DNA from 2 places in the Shewanella sp. Scap07 genome. Region 1 is predicted to be linked to the other one. Evidence: predicted binding sites of a transcription regulator. Region 1 holds the regulator's gene; the other holds the start of a gene.

The links. Region 1 encodes LexA, which represses DNA repair genes until DNA is damaged. Its sites were predicted from a motif close to TACTGTATNNNNATACAGTA; they were not measured.
Region 2: imuA (translesion DNA synthesis-associated protein ImuA) is a predicted target of LexA. The motif match lies at 3,780-3,799, and genes of this name have one in related genera.

Annotation. Positions count from the first base shown of each region.
Region 1 covers NZ_CP041329.1:4,800,245-4,808,477, forward strand. The annotation lists gene FLM48_RS21175 (AraC family transcriptional regulator) at 1-3, shown strand, start outside; gene mtr (tryptophan permease) at 27-1,283, opposite strand; gene plsB (glycerol-3-phosphate 1-O-acyltransferase PlsB) at 1,289-3,703, opposite strand; gene lexA (transcriptional repressor LexA) at 3,969-4,586, shown strand; gene FLM48_RS21195 (cell division inhibitor SulA) at 4,583-5,077, shown strand; gene coxB (cytochrome c oxidase subunit II) at 5,494-7,044, shown strand; gene ctaD (cytochrome c oxidase subunit I) at 7,054-8,233, shown strand, end outside.
Region 2 covers NZ_CP041329.1:2,675,029-2,683,261, forward strand. The annotation lists gene FLM48_RS11755 (error-prone DNA polymerase) at 1-1,401, opposite strand, end outside; gene FLM48_RS11760 (DNA polymerase Y family protein) at 1,402-2,979, opposite strand; gene imuA (translesion DNA synthesis-associated protein ImuA) at 2,976-3,764, opposite strand; gene FLM48_RS11770 (cell wall metabolism sensor histidine kinase WalK) at 3,905-5,335, shown strand; gene def (peptide deformylase) at 5,332-5,823, opposite strand; gene FLM48_RS11780 (MFS transporter) at 5,974-7,689, shown strand; gene FLM48_RS11785 (MGMT family protein) at 7,920-8,233, shown strand, end outside.

The sequences.
Region 1 (8,233 bases):
TAAACTGCGGGGCAGGCGTTAAGCCACTAGCCATACACAGGCAGCAGGTCCGCCATGGCAAGCAGATGACAAGCTCCGGTAATGACGCCAAAGGCAATCACAATCACAATCACCGCAGTGCCACCGGGAACACGATAGCTATCACTATTAGCAAACATTTTGCGCGACTTGTGAGCCATTAAAGCTGGCACAATTGCCGCCCAAACTGTTGCAGCCAATGCTGCAAAACCAATTGCAATAAGGAAGCCATTAGGGAATAACAAGCCAAGTACCGTAGGTGGTAAGAAAGTCACCGCAGCGGTTTTTAGACGACCTAGCCTTGATTCATCAAAACCAAACAGATCCGCTAAGTAATCAAACAAACCTAGGGTTACCCCTAAAAATGATGATGCCACTGCTAAATTAGCGAACAGGGTCAGCATTGTTGTTAACCAATCACTGGACATCACATCTGACAATGCAGCGACCAGTACGCCCATATTGCCGCCCTGGGCAATCACATCAATAAATTCGACTCGGGAAATATTGCCCATGGTGGCCACGAGCCAACAGAAATAGATCACAAAGGCGATACTGGTACCAATCAAAATCGCTTTAATAATGGTATTGGCATCTTTGCCGTAATACTTAACCAAGCTCGGCACGTTACCATGATAACCAAAACTGACTAGTCCAAATGGCAGTGCGGCCAGTAAATAAGGCAGGTAAGTCGCTTCACCATTGGGTTCAAATAGCTTGGCAGGCTCAGCGCCCATCAGCAAGTTACCCACGGCCAAGAAAAAGGTGATCACCATACCACCCAGCATGATGGTGGTAATACGGTCGACGGCTTTGGTGCTAATAAACACCACAAACGCTAGGCCTAACGCAAACACTAACCCAGCAATACCTTGTGGCAGCGCAATGCCCAGTGCTTGTAGGCTGTGATTAACAATAGAGCCACCACCGCTGATATAAGCATACGCTAGAATGTACAGTACAAAGGCGATAGACAACCCGTTAACAATACGCCAAAAATTACCTAAGGTATCTTTAGTAAGGGTGTCGAAACTCGCGCCTGGTTCAAAATGCAAGTTGGTTTCGAGTAACAGCAGGCCCGACACCAACATACAAAACCACACCAGTACCATCATCAATAACGAGTAACTGAACCACATTCCGGCACCCACAACAGGCAGAGAGAACATCCCTGCACCGACTGCTGTACCGGCAATAATCATTGCCCCACCTAAAATAGATTTACCTGCTACCTTATGCTTGGCAGCATTCATATGATTTGCCATTTGGCTTATTGCTCCGCAGCGACGCTGTCTACAATAGTCTGTCTAACAGAGGCACGAAGCAAGCCATTAGTGCGTGTGCGGATCCGTTGGATATCAGACTGATTTTTATCAGATAGGTAACCCAAATCCTTTAGCTTCACACTAAGAGTCCCATACAGTTTTTTGTCATAAAATTCTGGTGCAGTAATACCATGTAGCGCGCCTAAGCGTTGCGCTAATGTGTGGCTTTCACGCTCTAAATCAGAACGTTCAATCTGCGGTTTGGTCGCCAATAAATTGAAGATAATCGCATAGCGTTGCAAGGTTTCGCTCACGGTATTGCTTAGCAATAACATTTGATTAATTGCGTCAGCTTCAACCACCAGCTCACCAGATTCGCGCACAAGCCCTTGCTCAATAAATAGATCTAGCACCTGGTTAACGTATTGGGCTACATCTTCAATACCCATAAACAGTTCGGCTTGCAGCAGTGGATAGAGATCTTCAACAGTGGCGATCACTTCATCACGTTGACAATGCTTAACGCGAGTTACGCAGCTGGCAATCAACGATGGAATAATCAATAAGTGGATAATGTTATTGCGATAGTAGGTCATCGCAATCGCGATACTGTCATCAATGGAGATGATATCCCCTAGCGGATCACTATCGAGCTTGAGCTTTTTCAGCTCTAACCCCTGTTGCACCAACTTACTGCCATCACCTTCAACCACCGACGCATACTCGGTATAAGGCAGTGACTTAAGTAGGGTTAGATACAGGTCTAGTTGTTGCTCTAATTGGCTGCGCTGTAGCGCATGCTGCTCTGCGGCCAGTAAGGTTAAACTGGTTAATGTGACCGAGCTGACGGCGGCGGCATCGTTGATATTAGTCATCACCTGATTGGCCAATGTATTGACCACAGGTGTTAGCCAGCTTGGCTTTTGCTCTGGATCTTTAGCAATCTCTTCACGCCATTCTGGCGCTTGCTCATTGAGGAAACTGTGCAGCGTGATTGGCTGGCCGAAGTTAACATAGCCTTGGCCAAAATTACCCAATTTACGAATAGCACCAAATACTTGCCAAACTGATTCTTTCTTTTTCTTCTTACCACTAAGCTCTTTATGATAAGTCGCCACTTCCATGACATGATCATAACCAAGGTAAACCGGCACTAAGGTTACCGGACGCTCTACTCCGCGCAGTACACTGTTAACCGTCATCGCAATCATGCCGGTTTTCGGCGCTAGCAAGCGACCAGTGCGCGAACGTCCACCTTCGGTAAAGTATTCAACCGAATAGCCTTTAGTGAACAATTGGTCGAGATACTCTCTAAATACCGCGGTATAAAGCTTGTTACCACGGAAACTACGACGGATAAAAAACGCCCCGCCACGGCGGAACATGGGACCCGCAGGCCAGAAATTCAAATTAATACCGGCAGCGATATGCGGCGGTACCATGCCTTGATAATAGAGAATATAAGACAGCAGTAGATAATCCATGTGGCTACGATGACAAGGCACATAAATAATCTCATGGCCATCGTGGTGCAACTGACGGATCTGCTCGGCGCCTTTAATATTGATGCCTTTGTAAAGCTTGTTCCACAACCAAGTAAGAAAACGCTCAGCAATACGCACCAGACTATCTGAGTAATCAGCGGCAATCTCGTCTAAGTACTCCATCGCTTTAGCGCGTGCTTCTGTTTCAGAGATCTTCTTATTATTGGCTTCTTCAACGATGGCTTTTTTAAGCGACTCAGACTTAAGCAGCGCATGGAACAACGCTTGACGGTTAGGCAGTACAGGACCCGTCATCACCTTACGCTGTCTATGGAAGTGAACCCGAGCCACTCGCGACAGTTTTTGGGCGATGCGTTTATCCGTTCCATGCTCATCAGCCATATGGCGTAGCGACAGCGCATTAGAAAATTGCACAAAGTTGTGGCGACCAAGAAACAGAATCATCAAACATTTACGCAGCCAGGTGGGGTTTTGACGCTCCAACACTGCCGCACGCATGGTGTCATCTTCTTTGCCAGGGGTACGGCCCCAATACAAGCTTACTGGCACCAATTGAACATCTAGCTCTGGCCGACGTTTATGTGCGCCCAATAGGCGCATAAAAGTGCTTAAATAAGGCGAGTTGCTGGCACGCTTGCCCAAAAGCGGCTTAGCGCCTTCAAGACAGACTACTCGCGGTGTCTGTTCACCATCGACCTGCAGCGGTTCATAGGGGCTAGGCAAACCAAAATTAGCGGTAATTTCACTCAGCGCGGCAATATCGCTGACGGATTCAGTTTTCATCACATAAACCACCGGCCTACTCGGGTCTAAATTAAGATCGGCAAATGGATCATGAGGCACAACGATAGTGTGCACTAACTTTTTTTGAATCCAGCGCAGTGATTTGCGCCAAATAGAGTCTTGTTTGGACATGAGTTTATTATTTTTGAGTCTCGTTGTTAGCCCCATAGAATATCAGAAAAACTCATCAGGTCGCTATTAACCATGCACATTATTAATCTGCCGACCACAATACTGCTAGCTGCCCAGCACAATTACAGCGTACAGTGATAACGGTTCAATTCAGCCTATCGCCAAGTCCCTGCTGCAATAGATAAAATTAATCACTGGTTAATACTTGCACTACTTACAATACTGTATATACTGACAGGTACTGTATGGAAAAACAGGTTTAAATATGAGACCGCTAACCCCGAGACAATCTGAGATATTAGATCTCATCAAAAATAATATTGCTGATACTGGCATGCCACCTACCCGTGCAGAAATTGCTAAAAGGTTGGGTTTTAAGAGTGCCAATGCTGCCGAAGAGCATCTGAAAGCGCTAGCCAAAAAAGGCTGTATTGAAATTATTCCTGGCACGTCTCGCGGTATTCGCCTCACCCAAGAAGATGATGAGTCTGAATCTGGCTTACCCTTGATTGGTCAAGTTGCCGCAGGTGAGCCAATACTCGCCCAAGAACATGTTGAGCAGCACTATCAAGTGGATCCAGCCATGTTTAGACCCGCCGCTGATTTCTTACTGCGAGTACGTGGTGACAGTATGAAAAACATCGGCATTTTAGAAGGCGATCTATTGGCGGTTCATAAAATGGCTCAGGCCCGTAACGGTCAAGTCGTGGTTGCTAGAGTAGAAGACGATGTCACCGTTAAACGCTTCGAAAAAGTCGGTAGCACGGTATTTCTGCATGCAGAAAATGAAGAGTACGCCCCAATTGAAGTCGACTTAAACTACCAATCCCTGACCATTGAAGGCTTGGCGGTAGGTGTGATTAGAAATGGAGACTGGCAATGAACAACTTGATTGGAAGCAGCCCACGCCACCCAGGGCTATGGCAAGATGAAGCCAAACTCAGTAAAGGGGTGTCACGTATGCCCAGCCACACTCAAGGTGTGCAAGAGCTGCAAACCCTGACACCTGAACTCGCACGACTCAGTCAGCAAGGCCAGTGGATTGTATTAATTAGTCCACCCAATATTGGCTATAAACAGATGTTGGCTCAAGCTGGCGTACGCATGGATCGCATTTTGTTGGTACATGCTAAAGACGAGATAGAAACGCTATGGGCAATGGAAAAAGCGCTAACCAGTGGCACCTCTAGCGCAGTAATATGTTGGGCGCCTATGCTAGATAGCCGCGACAATCGCCGCCTAGAATTAGTTGCAAAAAGTGCCACAGCTTTAGGCGTGGTAATTGAAAGCGGCAGTGACCACATTGCTGCTCAGCTACCCTCAGTAGCGGATGTTCACGTTAATCAAGGTTCGTTATTTAGCGCGTTTCATTAGTCCGTATAAGACTGTTTTTCCCATCTAAGCCTCCTTTCGGGAGGCTTTTTTGTTGCTGTTTTTTTTAATAAAAGTTAAAAGTTTGATCTTGATCAAAAATTCAACAGGCAGTAAGTTAGAACAAGATAACAACGATTATTTGTTATATCCGAGCGATTTAGTCGTCACTTTTCCTCTCGTCAATTTGGCTTATGCAGTGAGCTCCGTGCGAGAAAAGAGTAGAAATTGGACTGATATATTCAGCCGTAAGTGCATAGAGTGGTAGCCAACTGGCAAATAACAACACCGCGCTAAACCACCAACGCACTTTGAAGTCATCGTTGCTTTTTTGGGAACCGAAGAGTTTGCATAGAGCAGAGACTTACTGTGTGGCTCTTCTTTGTAGTTGCCTTCGCAATTGACAGAGGAGAAGTCTAGTGAAGCAAGTGTTGTATTATTTGCTGGCGTTGCTGTTTACGCCCCCCATTTTCGCCGCCGATATGCCCCTAAATATGACAAAAGGGGTAACGGACATCAGTAATAAAGTGTTCAGTCTACATATGACGATCCTTTATATCTGCTGTGCTATCGGTGTGGTCGTGTTCGGCGTAATGATCTACTCGATCATCAATCACCGCCGCTCTAAAGGCGCCGTCGCCGCCAACTTTCATGAAAGTACCAAGGTTGAAATCGCATGGACAGTGATTCCTTTCGTTATCCTAATTTTAATGGCTATTCCTGCCACTAAAACACTGATTGCAATGGAAGATACTAGTGATGCCGATATCACCATTAAAGTGACGGGCTCACAGTGGAAATGGCACTACAGCTACTTTGATCATGACATTGAATTCTTCAGTGTGCTTTCAACTCCTAGAGATCAAATTGAGGGTGACGCCACAAAGAGTGAAACTTACCTACTTGAAGTCGACAAACCTTTAGTTATCCCCACCAATAGAAAAGTCCGTTTCTTAATGACATCCGATGATGTTATTCACTCATGGTGGGTACCTGCATTTGCAGTAAAGAAAGATGCTAACCCAGGCTTTATCAATGAAGCATGGACGCGGGTCGACGAACCCGGTACTTACCGTGGTCAATGTGCTGAATTGTGCGGCAAAGACCATGGCTTCATGCCTATTGTGGTTGAGGTGTTATCGGAAGCAGATTTTGACGCATGGATCGTAGCGCAAAAGCAACTCGCTGCCGATGCTGAAGCCGCTGCGCAAGCCGCGTTAACTAGCACATTGAGCATGGACGAGCTAATGGCTAAAGGTGAGCAAGTTTATCTAGCTAATTGTGCAGCTTGCCACCAGCCTAATGGTGCGGGTCTTCCTGGGGTATTCCCATCACTGATTGGCAGTCCGTTGATTGTTGGCCCAGTGGGTGAACATATCGATATCGTACTCCATGGTAAAGCCGGCACTGCTATGCAGGCATTTGCTAAGCAGCTAACTGCAACCGAAATTGCAGCCGTAGTGACTTACGAGCGTAACGCATGGGGCAACAACTCTGGCGATAGTGTTCAAGCAGCAGATGTTAACGGTGGAGGCGCAGACTCTGGCGCCAGTAGCAGTGATGCTGAGGTTCCCGTGACCTTGCCAGCCACTTTGCCTGAGGCTGCCACACAAGTTGAAGCTGTCGTTACCGAAACCGCAGAAGTTGTACTCGATGACCTGACAATGGATGAGCTAATGACGTTAGGCGAGCAAGTCTACATGACGAGCTGCGTTGCCTGTCACCAGCCCACCGGTATGGGTCTTCCTGGTGCATTCCCATCATTGGTTCAAAGCCCAATTATTAAGGGGCCCGTTAGCGATCACCTTGAAATGGTGATTAATGGTAAGCCCGGTACTGCAATGCAGGCCTTCGGTGGTTTACTCAGCCCGCAAGAACTCGCCGCAGTGATTACCTATGAGCGTAACGCCTGGGGTAACAATTCTGGTGATGCTGTGCAGGCATCTGACGTTGATGGTCACGGAAAGTAGGGGAATCAAATGAGCACAATTACACAAGACGCACCGGCCGCTCACGACGATCACCATGATGACCATCATCATGGTGCGCCAAAGGGCTTAATGCGCTGGGTACTAACCACCAACCATAAAGACATCGGTACTTTATATTTGTGGTTTAGTTTTATTATGTTTTTAACTGGCGGCGCCATGGCGATGGTGATCCGTGCAGAACTGTTCCAACCAGGGTTGCAGTTAGTGGACCCTAATTTTTTCAACCAAATGACCACGGTCCACGGGTTGATAATGGTGTTTGGCGCAGTCATGCCCGCCTTTACTGGATTAGCAAACTGGCTGATTCCAATGATGATTGGTGCGCCTGATATGGCGCTGCCACGCATGAATAACTGGAGCTTTTGGATTCTGCCTTTTGCATTTGCGATTCTATTAAGCTCACTGTTCATGGAAGGTGGCGGCCCTAACTTCGGTTGGACCTTCTACGCCCCGTTGTCGACCACTTACAGTCCAGATAGCACAGCACTGTTCGTATTCTCGGTACACATTATGGGTATCAGCTCCATCATGGGTGCGATCAACGTCGTGGTGACTATTGTCAACATGCGTGCCCCGGGTATGACGTGGATGAAGCTACCGCTGTTTGTATGGACATGGCTCATCACTGCCTTCTTGCTCATTGCCGTCATGCCGGTACTGGCAGGAACGGTCACAATGGTCTTGACCGACAAGTACTTTGGCACCAGCTTCTTTGATGCTGCCGGCGGTGGCGATCCGGTAATGTTCCAACATATTTTCTGGTTCTTCGGACACCCCGAAGTGTACATCATGATCTTACCGTCCTTCGGTATTATCTCAGCGATTGTGCCGGCCTTTAGTCGTAAACCCCTGTTTGGATATTCCTCAATGGTGTACGCCACAGCCAGTATTGCAATATTGTCATTTCTGGTGTGGGCGCATCATATGTTTACCACGGGGATGCCGGTGTTTGCCGAACTCTTCTTTATGTACTGTACCATGTTAATTGCGGTGCCCACTGGGGTGAAGGTGTTCAACTGGGTTGCGACAATGTGGCGCGGTTCGTTAACGTTCGAAACCCCTATGTTGTTTGCCGTGGCCTTCATTATCTTGTTCACCATTGGCGGCTTCTCAGGGTTGATGCTGGCTATTACGCCGGTTGATTTCCAATATCACGATACCTATTTCG
Region 2 (8,233 bases), 2.1 Mb from region 1:
ATCAACTTGTTTAACCATGCGATCAACGGTTTGATGATCTAGCCCCAGTGCTTTGCCCACATCCGCCATCGCACTTTTAAAACGATAGCTAATGATTGTTGCCGCCAACGCGGCGCGATCGCGGCCATATTTGCGGTAAATATACTGAATCACCTCTTCACGGCGTTCATGTTCAAAATCAACATCAATATCTGGCGGTTCATTACGCTCTTTAGAGATAAAGCGCTCAAACAGCATGTTGATCTTTGTGGGATCAACTTCTGTTATTCCTAAGCAATAACACACCACAGAATTGGCCGCCGAGCCTCGTCCTTGGTGTAAAATTTGTTGCTGTTTAGCAAACTGGACTATGTCATAAATGGTCAGAAAGAAATATTCATACTGCATCTGCTTAATTAAGCTCAGCTCTTTGTGATATTGCTTTGCAACTGACTCAGGCACTCCTTGAGGAAATCGCTTTAAAGCACCTTTTTTCACCTCTTGCTCTAAATAGTCACTGGCACTCATCTGCGTAGGGATCACCTCAGATGGATACTCATACTTAAGCTCATCAAGGCTAAAATCACAGGCATTGGCAATATTAATGCTGTTATCTAGCCAAGCTTGTGGATAGCGCCTAGCCAGTTCCTCTAGCGACTTAAAACTGCTCTCGGCATTGGCACTAAGCAAACTGCCTGCTTTTTCAAGTTCAGTGCCGTGACCAATACAAGTCAGAACATCAAGTAGCATACGCCGCTGTTTATGGTGCATACGCACACCACCTGCGGCAACGCACGCAACCTGTTGTTGCTCTGCCAACGTTTGCCATACCTGCATGCGCCAAGCTTCAGAGCCCAGTAACTGTCGCTCCATCAGTATGTACAACCTATCGGAAAAAGCTCGCTTTAGCTGCTGCATCAGTTGCTGCAACTGTGCCTGATAATAAGCTTGGGCCTGCTGTTCAATCTGGCTTTGCACATTTTCCCTACTGCTTGGCTCACAGACATCGGCATCATTGGCCACCTGATAGCTCATCTGCAGCTGCTCAGGGCTTGCAGGTCGCCAGAGCAATATTGTTTCATCAAGGCGGGTCAACATATCTGAAAAACGCAGTTGATAACTGCCCTTTTCATCACGTCGGCGGGCTAAAGTGATCAGCTGGCTTATCTGCCCATATGCACGGCGATTAGGTGCCAGTAACACAAATACCCCTTGCGGCAGTTGAAACTCGGCGCCAATAATCAATTTAATGCCGTGTTGCTTCGCCGCATCATGGGCTTTAACAACCCCAGATAATGAACACTCATCGGTTAATGCCAATGCTTGATAACCTAGCGCTGCCGCCTGTGCCACCAGCTCCTGAGGGTGAGAAGCACCACGTAAAAAGCTGTAATTAGATAAAGTATGAAGCTCGGCGTACATTTAACTAAACCAGCCCTGTAGAAACCAATCTTGTCCGTCATAGAAAACCCAACAAAGCCCACCATCAATATGCGCTGCAATGTAGTAATCTCTGTCATGTTGTGTCAGCCACCAAGGTGGACTAATACGTTCTGGCCCTTTTAAGCGGGTAAACTCGTGCAGAGCAAGCGGTTGTGGCTGCTTGAGTAAAAAGCTCGGCCGAAACAAGCCCAAGGTGTCATAGGAGGCAGTACGCTCTGCAGCGAGTCTGTCATAAGCAATTCCTGCGGTTTTATGGCTCAAGTCACTAAGGGCTAAACGAGATCCACTTTGTCCCCACTGTGTTAACGGCTTGACTTGGCAGCTCTGCTCAGGGAGATGATGACTGGCCATCGCCAGCCCTTTAACACAATGCTCGCCTAACCTTGCCTCTAAAGTTGCAAATAGTTGGCGGATCTCAGCACTTACTCCTTGCTGTTGCCACCAGCAGTCTTCATCTAAGTGCTGCTCAACAAAACTAGACACATCGAGTTGTAGCGCAACCACCGGAGAGTATAAGGTCTGACGCTCAAGTTGCAGACGGCACAATGCCAGTAAACTGTCACAGCGATGCTCCGCAAACGGGTAATGAATTAACAATGACAAAGGCGGCAACTCATTATCGCGATACGCTAAAGTGAGCTGCAAACGCAAAATGGCTAACTGCCGCTGCAATAGATAATCACTGAGTTGACTCAGCATTCGGCTTAAGGGAAACAACACCCCTTCAATATGCTCAACATCATACATTAAGCTCATTTTTTGCTGGTAAGTCTCTGCCGGTGTATAGAAGCATTGCGGAACCTCGATACGCCCCTGCAATTGAGTGAGCAAACTCAGTAGTGACTCACCAAAGCGCCGCCCTAACTCAGCCCGTGGCAAGGCCATTAATGCCGCAACGGTATTAAGACCCATTTGCTGGCAACGTTGAATAACACTTGGCTCTACCGGCAGCGTCGATATTGCTAATGCTTTAAGCTGACTCAAAGCCGCTTTAGTTTCATAGACGCGCTGCACGGCTGTGCTTCCCTGCGCTGATGTTAACTCTGACTCACTGGTTAATTGCGGCCGATGTACCGCCAATAACTGCGCCATAAGTGGATGCTCAGCTAACACCATCTGCCAGCGAAAACCATAACCACTGGCTTGAGTGGCATACTGATGAAGTAAATTGTCCAGCCCTGAAAACACCTGCTGCATCGAGCCCACTTCTAGCAGTAATACATCCATCACTTGGGTGCTATCGCCCCGGCATTGTGATTGTATCTCACACGATGGAATAACCACTCGTGCACTGTAGTTATAGCTCCACTTAGCCAGCCAATCGGTGTACTGTTCAGTTAAATTTGATTGGTACTCAATCAAGACTAGTTCTGCGCATAGGGCTTGAGCTGTCGCCACGCTCAAACCCACAGTGACGGCTTTATCTGCTCCCTCAACCGCCAAAATGGTCAATTGCTGTGGGTCATAAAAAGCCACAGGCCGCGCCGCACTAATATCGTGACATAAGCGCTGATACTGCAATACACCGCTAGGAAAATAGATCGCCAGCCAAATCATGATGACCAAGGCCCCTGAATAATATCGCTACTCACTGAATGCCCAGGTTTTGAAGGCGATTTTTGCCAATCACTGTAAGCTAAGTATCGCGGCAACAGTGACAGCTCAAAACCCGCAATTGGCCAACCACCGCGGCGCTTCACAATCGTCAGCTCTGTAGCGGCATTATCGACGGTTTTGTCATAGTCACGGTGTAATTGAATTCGTAACTGCACCGGGTGCGATTGGGATGCTAAATGGCTAGGCAAATAACAAAAGCACAAGCTATGACCCTTTTCGCATGCTAGCTGTAAACGCCGAGACTCAGTGACTGACAGTGTAGACAGCCAAATTAAGGCTAACTGGCACACGCCACTGGCTAATGCTTGTTCTAACGCCCACAGTTGTTCTTTGCGATCAATACAGTCCACCCATACGATCCGCTCAACATCAATATTGTGCTGAGCCAAGCCTGCGGCAAAGGGAATAAACGGAGGCGCAACAAGTGCTACCGCCCCATTACGCTGCTTGTCAGCCGTGGCATTTAAAGGAATGTGCTGTGCAATCAACGGTAGCAACAACGTCAATTCGCCAATCCCAACTTGATCGCTCAAGAGTTCACAAACGCCAGAGCTTGGCCAACCTTGACCCGCTAATACTTCATCTAAGCTTGTATAACCACTGCTTAAGCAGTCAGATTGCTGCTGCCATTGTTGACCACGCCAAAGATCTTCTCGGCTCAATAAACTGTCCAACGCAGTTGCTTGTTGATGCTCATCAACCTGAGATATCGGTTCTGCTTTCATGACATTCTCACACTATACTGTACATATATACAGTATAGTGTGAAATTTGCAGATCTCAACCACAATAACGCTAAGATCCCATAGCGATCCTAAGTATAAAAAGTTAACATTAATGAGAATCGTTTTTATTTGGTATGGGTATGTCAGCGTCATTCAACAAGCTGTTTTCACATTTGCAGATCCGAGTATTTAGTTTTTTTGCTGTCTCTTTACTGGCAATATTATTAATCGCAACCGGCATTGAGAGTTTAATTCTCAGCCGCTTACTGACACTATCTCCAGCAACTCAGCAGCAGCTCCATACGCTGGCTGAACAAGCTAACCAATATATTCAGCGTAAAGACATTGCCGGGTTAGCCCAATGGGAAAGCGAGCAAGCTTTTACGCTCTATACCTTAGACCCACAAAACCAAGCCATTAGCCAGCGCACAATGCACCCACACTTTGTTTTTAAATTGCAGTTTTCAAGACAGATCCAACAACCTATGGGCGACAGAGTGCGTAAGCCACTCATTGCTTTACCTCTCGCTGACACCTTAGATGACCAGCAGCCATTGAGTTTAGTGGTCCAACTTAATGCCGACCTGCACCCAGCCCAACAACTCAATACCGCGCTATGGACCATTCGCACTATTGTTGGCATTACCGTGTTGCTGCTGTTTAGTTACCTACTAAGCCGCTACCTTATTACCCCGCTTCAGCACCTCAAGCGGGGAACTGAAGCGCTGGCACAAGGTAAGCTCGACACCCGTATTGCCAACCACTTTTCAACTAAGGAGCCTGAGTTTTATCATCTGGCCGCTGAGTTTGATCATATGGCTGAACAACTGCAACAAGGCATGCAGAACCAAAAACGACTATTAAGAGATGTGTCCCATGAGCTACGTACCCCACTGGCAAGACAAGAGCTTGCGCTGCATTTACTCGAAGGACAATTAGATGAGCGCCATCAAATCGCCATTGCCCGTTTGCGCGCAGAAGGCGCACAAATGTCGAGCTTAATTAATACCATTCTAGACTTTAGCCGCTTAAACAACGCTTATATTCAACTAAACTGCAGCCAATTTGATGTGGGCGCCCTGCAAGCGCAGATTCAGCAAGACTGTCAATTTGAAGCCAAAGAAGAGCAACAGATCCATTGGCATAACCATGATCCCCTAACGCTGTTTACCGACCGCCAGTATCTCTGCAGAGCCATTGAAAACATTGTGCGTAATGCACTTAAATATGCGGGTGAACATTGCGAAATTCATATTGAAACACAGTTAGTTACACAGCAATTACAGATAACCATTGCCGATAATGGCCCAGGCATTCCAGCAGAAGAGCTGACCAACCTGTTTAATCCTTTTACCCGCTTAGATGAAGCCAGACACTCAAGCCAAGGTGGCTTTGGGTTAGGACTGGCCATTGTGAAGCAATGTATGAAACTGTTAGCTGGCGAGGTGGTTGCAAGTAACCACCCGCAGGGGGGGCTGGTATTAACTTTGACGTTACCGGTGAATCACCCTAACGCCGAACAAGAGCCGAAGAAAACCTCGGCTCAGCTTAGTGCGCCGCTGGTTAGTTAAGCAAACTTCTTCACTTTTCTCAGGGCAATTTGTTGTTTCATCTTAGATAGGTGCTCAATAAACACTTTGCCCTGCAGATGATCCATCTCGTGCTGCAACACTATTGCGAGAAAGTCATCTGACTCCACTTCTATAGGCTGACCGTCACGATCAAGACCTTTAACTTTGACATACTCAAAGCGAGACACTTTAGCGCGATAACCCGGAATAGATAAGCAACCTTCTTCACCAACAAACTCACCTCGCCCTTCTACTAACTCTGGGTTAACCAATACTAGCGGTTGATTGCGCTCACTGGACAGGTCGATCACTAACACTGCATCGGTACTGCCAACCTGGGTAGCAGCAAGACCAATACCATCGTCGGTGTGATACATGGTTTCCAATAAATCATCAATAAAACCACCAATCGCAGCAACATCGCTAACCGCAACGGCTTTGCGTTTAAGGCGTTCATCTGGAATGGTCAAAATATCAAGTACGGCCATGGTAAATCATCTTTTAAAAAATTTGCGCCATTATGACGAATGTCACACTAAAGGCAAGCTTAACCTGCTAAGCCGATACCTGCATCGCCTTGTATTTATCAGAAATAGTCAGTAGCATGGACTGATTGTATAAAATATACGGATTGTATTATGTCATCTTCTGCACGTACCCCCTTACCGCGCACATTTTATGTTGCCAATACCATGGAGATATTTGAGCGACTGGCCTGGTATGGCTTTTTTACCTTATCTTCGCTTTACATGACCTCACCCGCAAATCAGGGCGGACTTGGCTTTAATGAGCAAGAGCGTGGCTTACTGCAAGGTATGATTCCATTCTTTCTCTACCTTTTTCCTGTACTCACTGGCGCCTTAGCTGACCGTTATGGCTATCGAAAAATGTTCATCATCGCCTATGCCATTATGTGTCCAAGTTACTATTTGCTGGGTCAGGTCAGCAGTTTTTCCGGCTTCTTTTTAGCTTTTATGGGGGTCGCTGTGGGGGCCGCCTGCTTTAAACCGGTAGTTACAGGTACCATTGCCAGAACCACCGACAGTAGTAACCGTGGCCTTGGCTTTGGTATTTTCTACATGATGGTCAATATCGGCGGTTTCCTCGGGCCATTTATTGCCGGTTACGTGCGAGCAATTAGCTGGGACTGGGTATTTATCATGTCATCTTTCTGGATAGCGCTAAACTTTATTCCGGCGTTGTTCCTCTATGAAGAACCCACAGATCAAGCGCAGCAAAAAGGTCGTCCTTTAAAACAGGTTATGCAGGATATTCAAGAAGTACTGGGTAATGCCCGTTTTGCGCTAATTTTCTTTGGCAGCTTGATCATCCTAATGGCCTACGGCGCTAAATGGCTCGATGGCCAAACCACCGCCATGCTGTATATCGTTTGGTTTGCCGGCCATTATTTATGGAACATCAGTGCTAGCAAACAACCCAATGCAGCTTGGTATCGCCAAAAAATTCGCGTCGGCAATAAACCCTTTGTCACCTATTTGCTAATCTTATCTGGGTTTTGGATGGTGTATCAGCAAATCTTTATTACCTTACCGATTTTTATCAGAGACTTTGTTGATACCTCAGATTTAGTGATTGCCCTAGCCAGTTACCCTGACTTGCAAACCTTTTTGGCCCCTGTTGATCAACTGCACTTGCAAACCGAATTAGTACGACTAGCAGCAGAATTCAGCCAAGCTAACATCAATGTCGAACAAGCCTATTTTGAATTAGTACACAGTAAAGTGATGGTGCCTCAAGCTGAAATAACCCAAGCGCTCGCTGCCATAGCGACTGACACCGACAGCGCCTCATCAGTTGCTGCTAATTGGGCACAGCAATATAGACAGGTTAACCCAGAGTACCTCATCGGTCTCAACTTCCTGTCTATTGTGTTACTGCAAATACTTGTCAGCCGCACTATTGAGAAATACCAAGCCTTACCTATTTTGGTTGCTGGAACCCTCATTCTGGCAATGGGTACCGCCCTTGGCGGACTGGCTACTGGTATGCTCATGGGTGGCGCGATGGTACTGACCTCTATTTTAGTGTTTTCTTTGGGTGAAATGGTGGCATCGCCGAAAAGCCAAGAATACGTTGCCAGTTTTGCCCCTAGCGATAAAAAAGCCATGTTTATGGGCTACTACTTTGTCTCATCAGCCATTGGCTTTTTGTTGGCAGGCCCGCTGTCTGGCTATCTATATAGCGAAGTCGCTAAGGCAGCGCAGCGACCTGATCTTATGTGGTACATCATTGGCGCCTTTGGCGGCTTAACCGCATTAGGTTTAGTCCTGTTTCATCGTTTCGGTGTGATGGATAGCATCACTGAAAACAGTCACGCCCAAACCGTGTCATAGTTCCCTTAGGCTTGGGTCCACTTAGACTGACACCCAACAATATCCACTCATCCCGCAACAGCAGATCTTCCGGTCTGCTGTTTTTTATTGCCAAATCTGCCCCGCCACTTACCCTTACATCACAACAAATTCACAGCAGTGAAACAGCCACATCACATAGAACAGTTATCACTGGTATCGCTTTGCAGTTATCAGTAATATCGAACACAATTGATATATTGAGGCAAATAATGGACAAACCAAGCCTTTCCAACGCTGAGCGAATTTGGCAAGTGGTGGCGTTAATACCCCACGGAAAAATCTCCTCATACGGCGTTATTGCAGATCTCGCCGGTTTACCAGGCAGAGCTCGCTATGTATCACGCGCGCTCAAACTCGCCAGTGATGAGTTAAACTTACCTTGGCACCGCGTGTTAAACAGCCAAGGTAAAATTGCCTTCAACAAAGAGACTGAGGCTTTTGCAGAGCAGATGATGTTATTGCGTTTAGAAGGTATTGATGTCAAAAACGGCCGAGTAGCGAAAGCTCAATATATGTGGCAGCC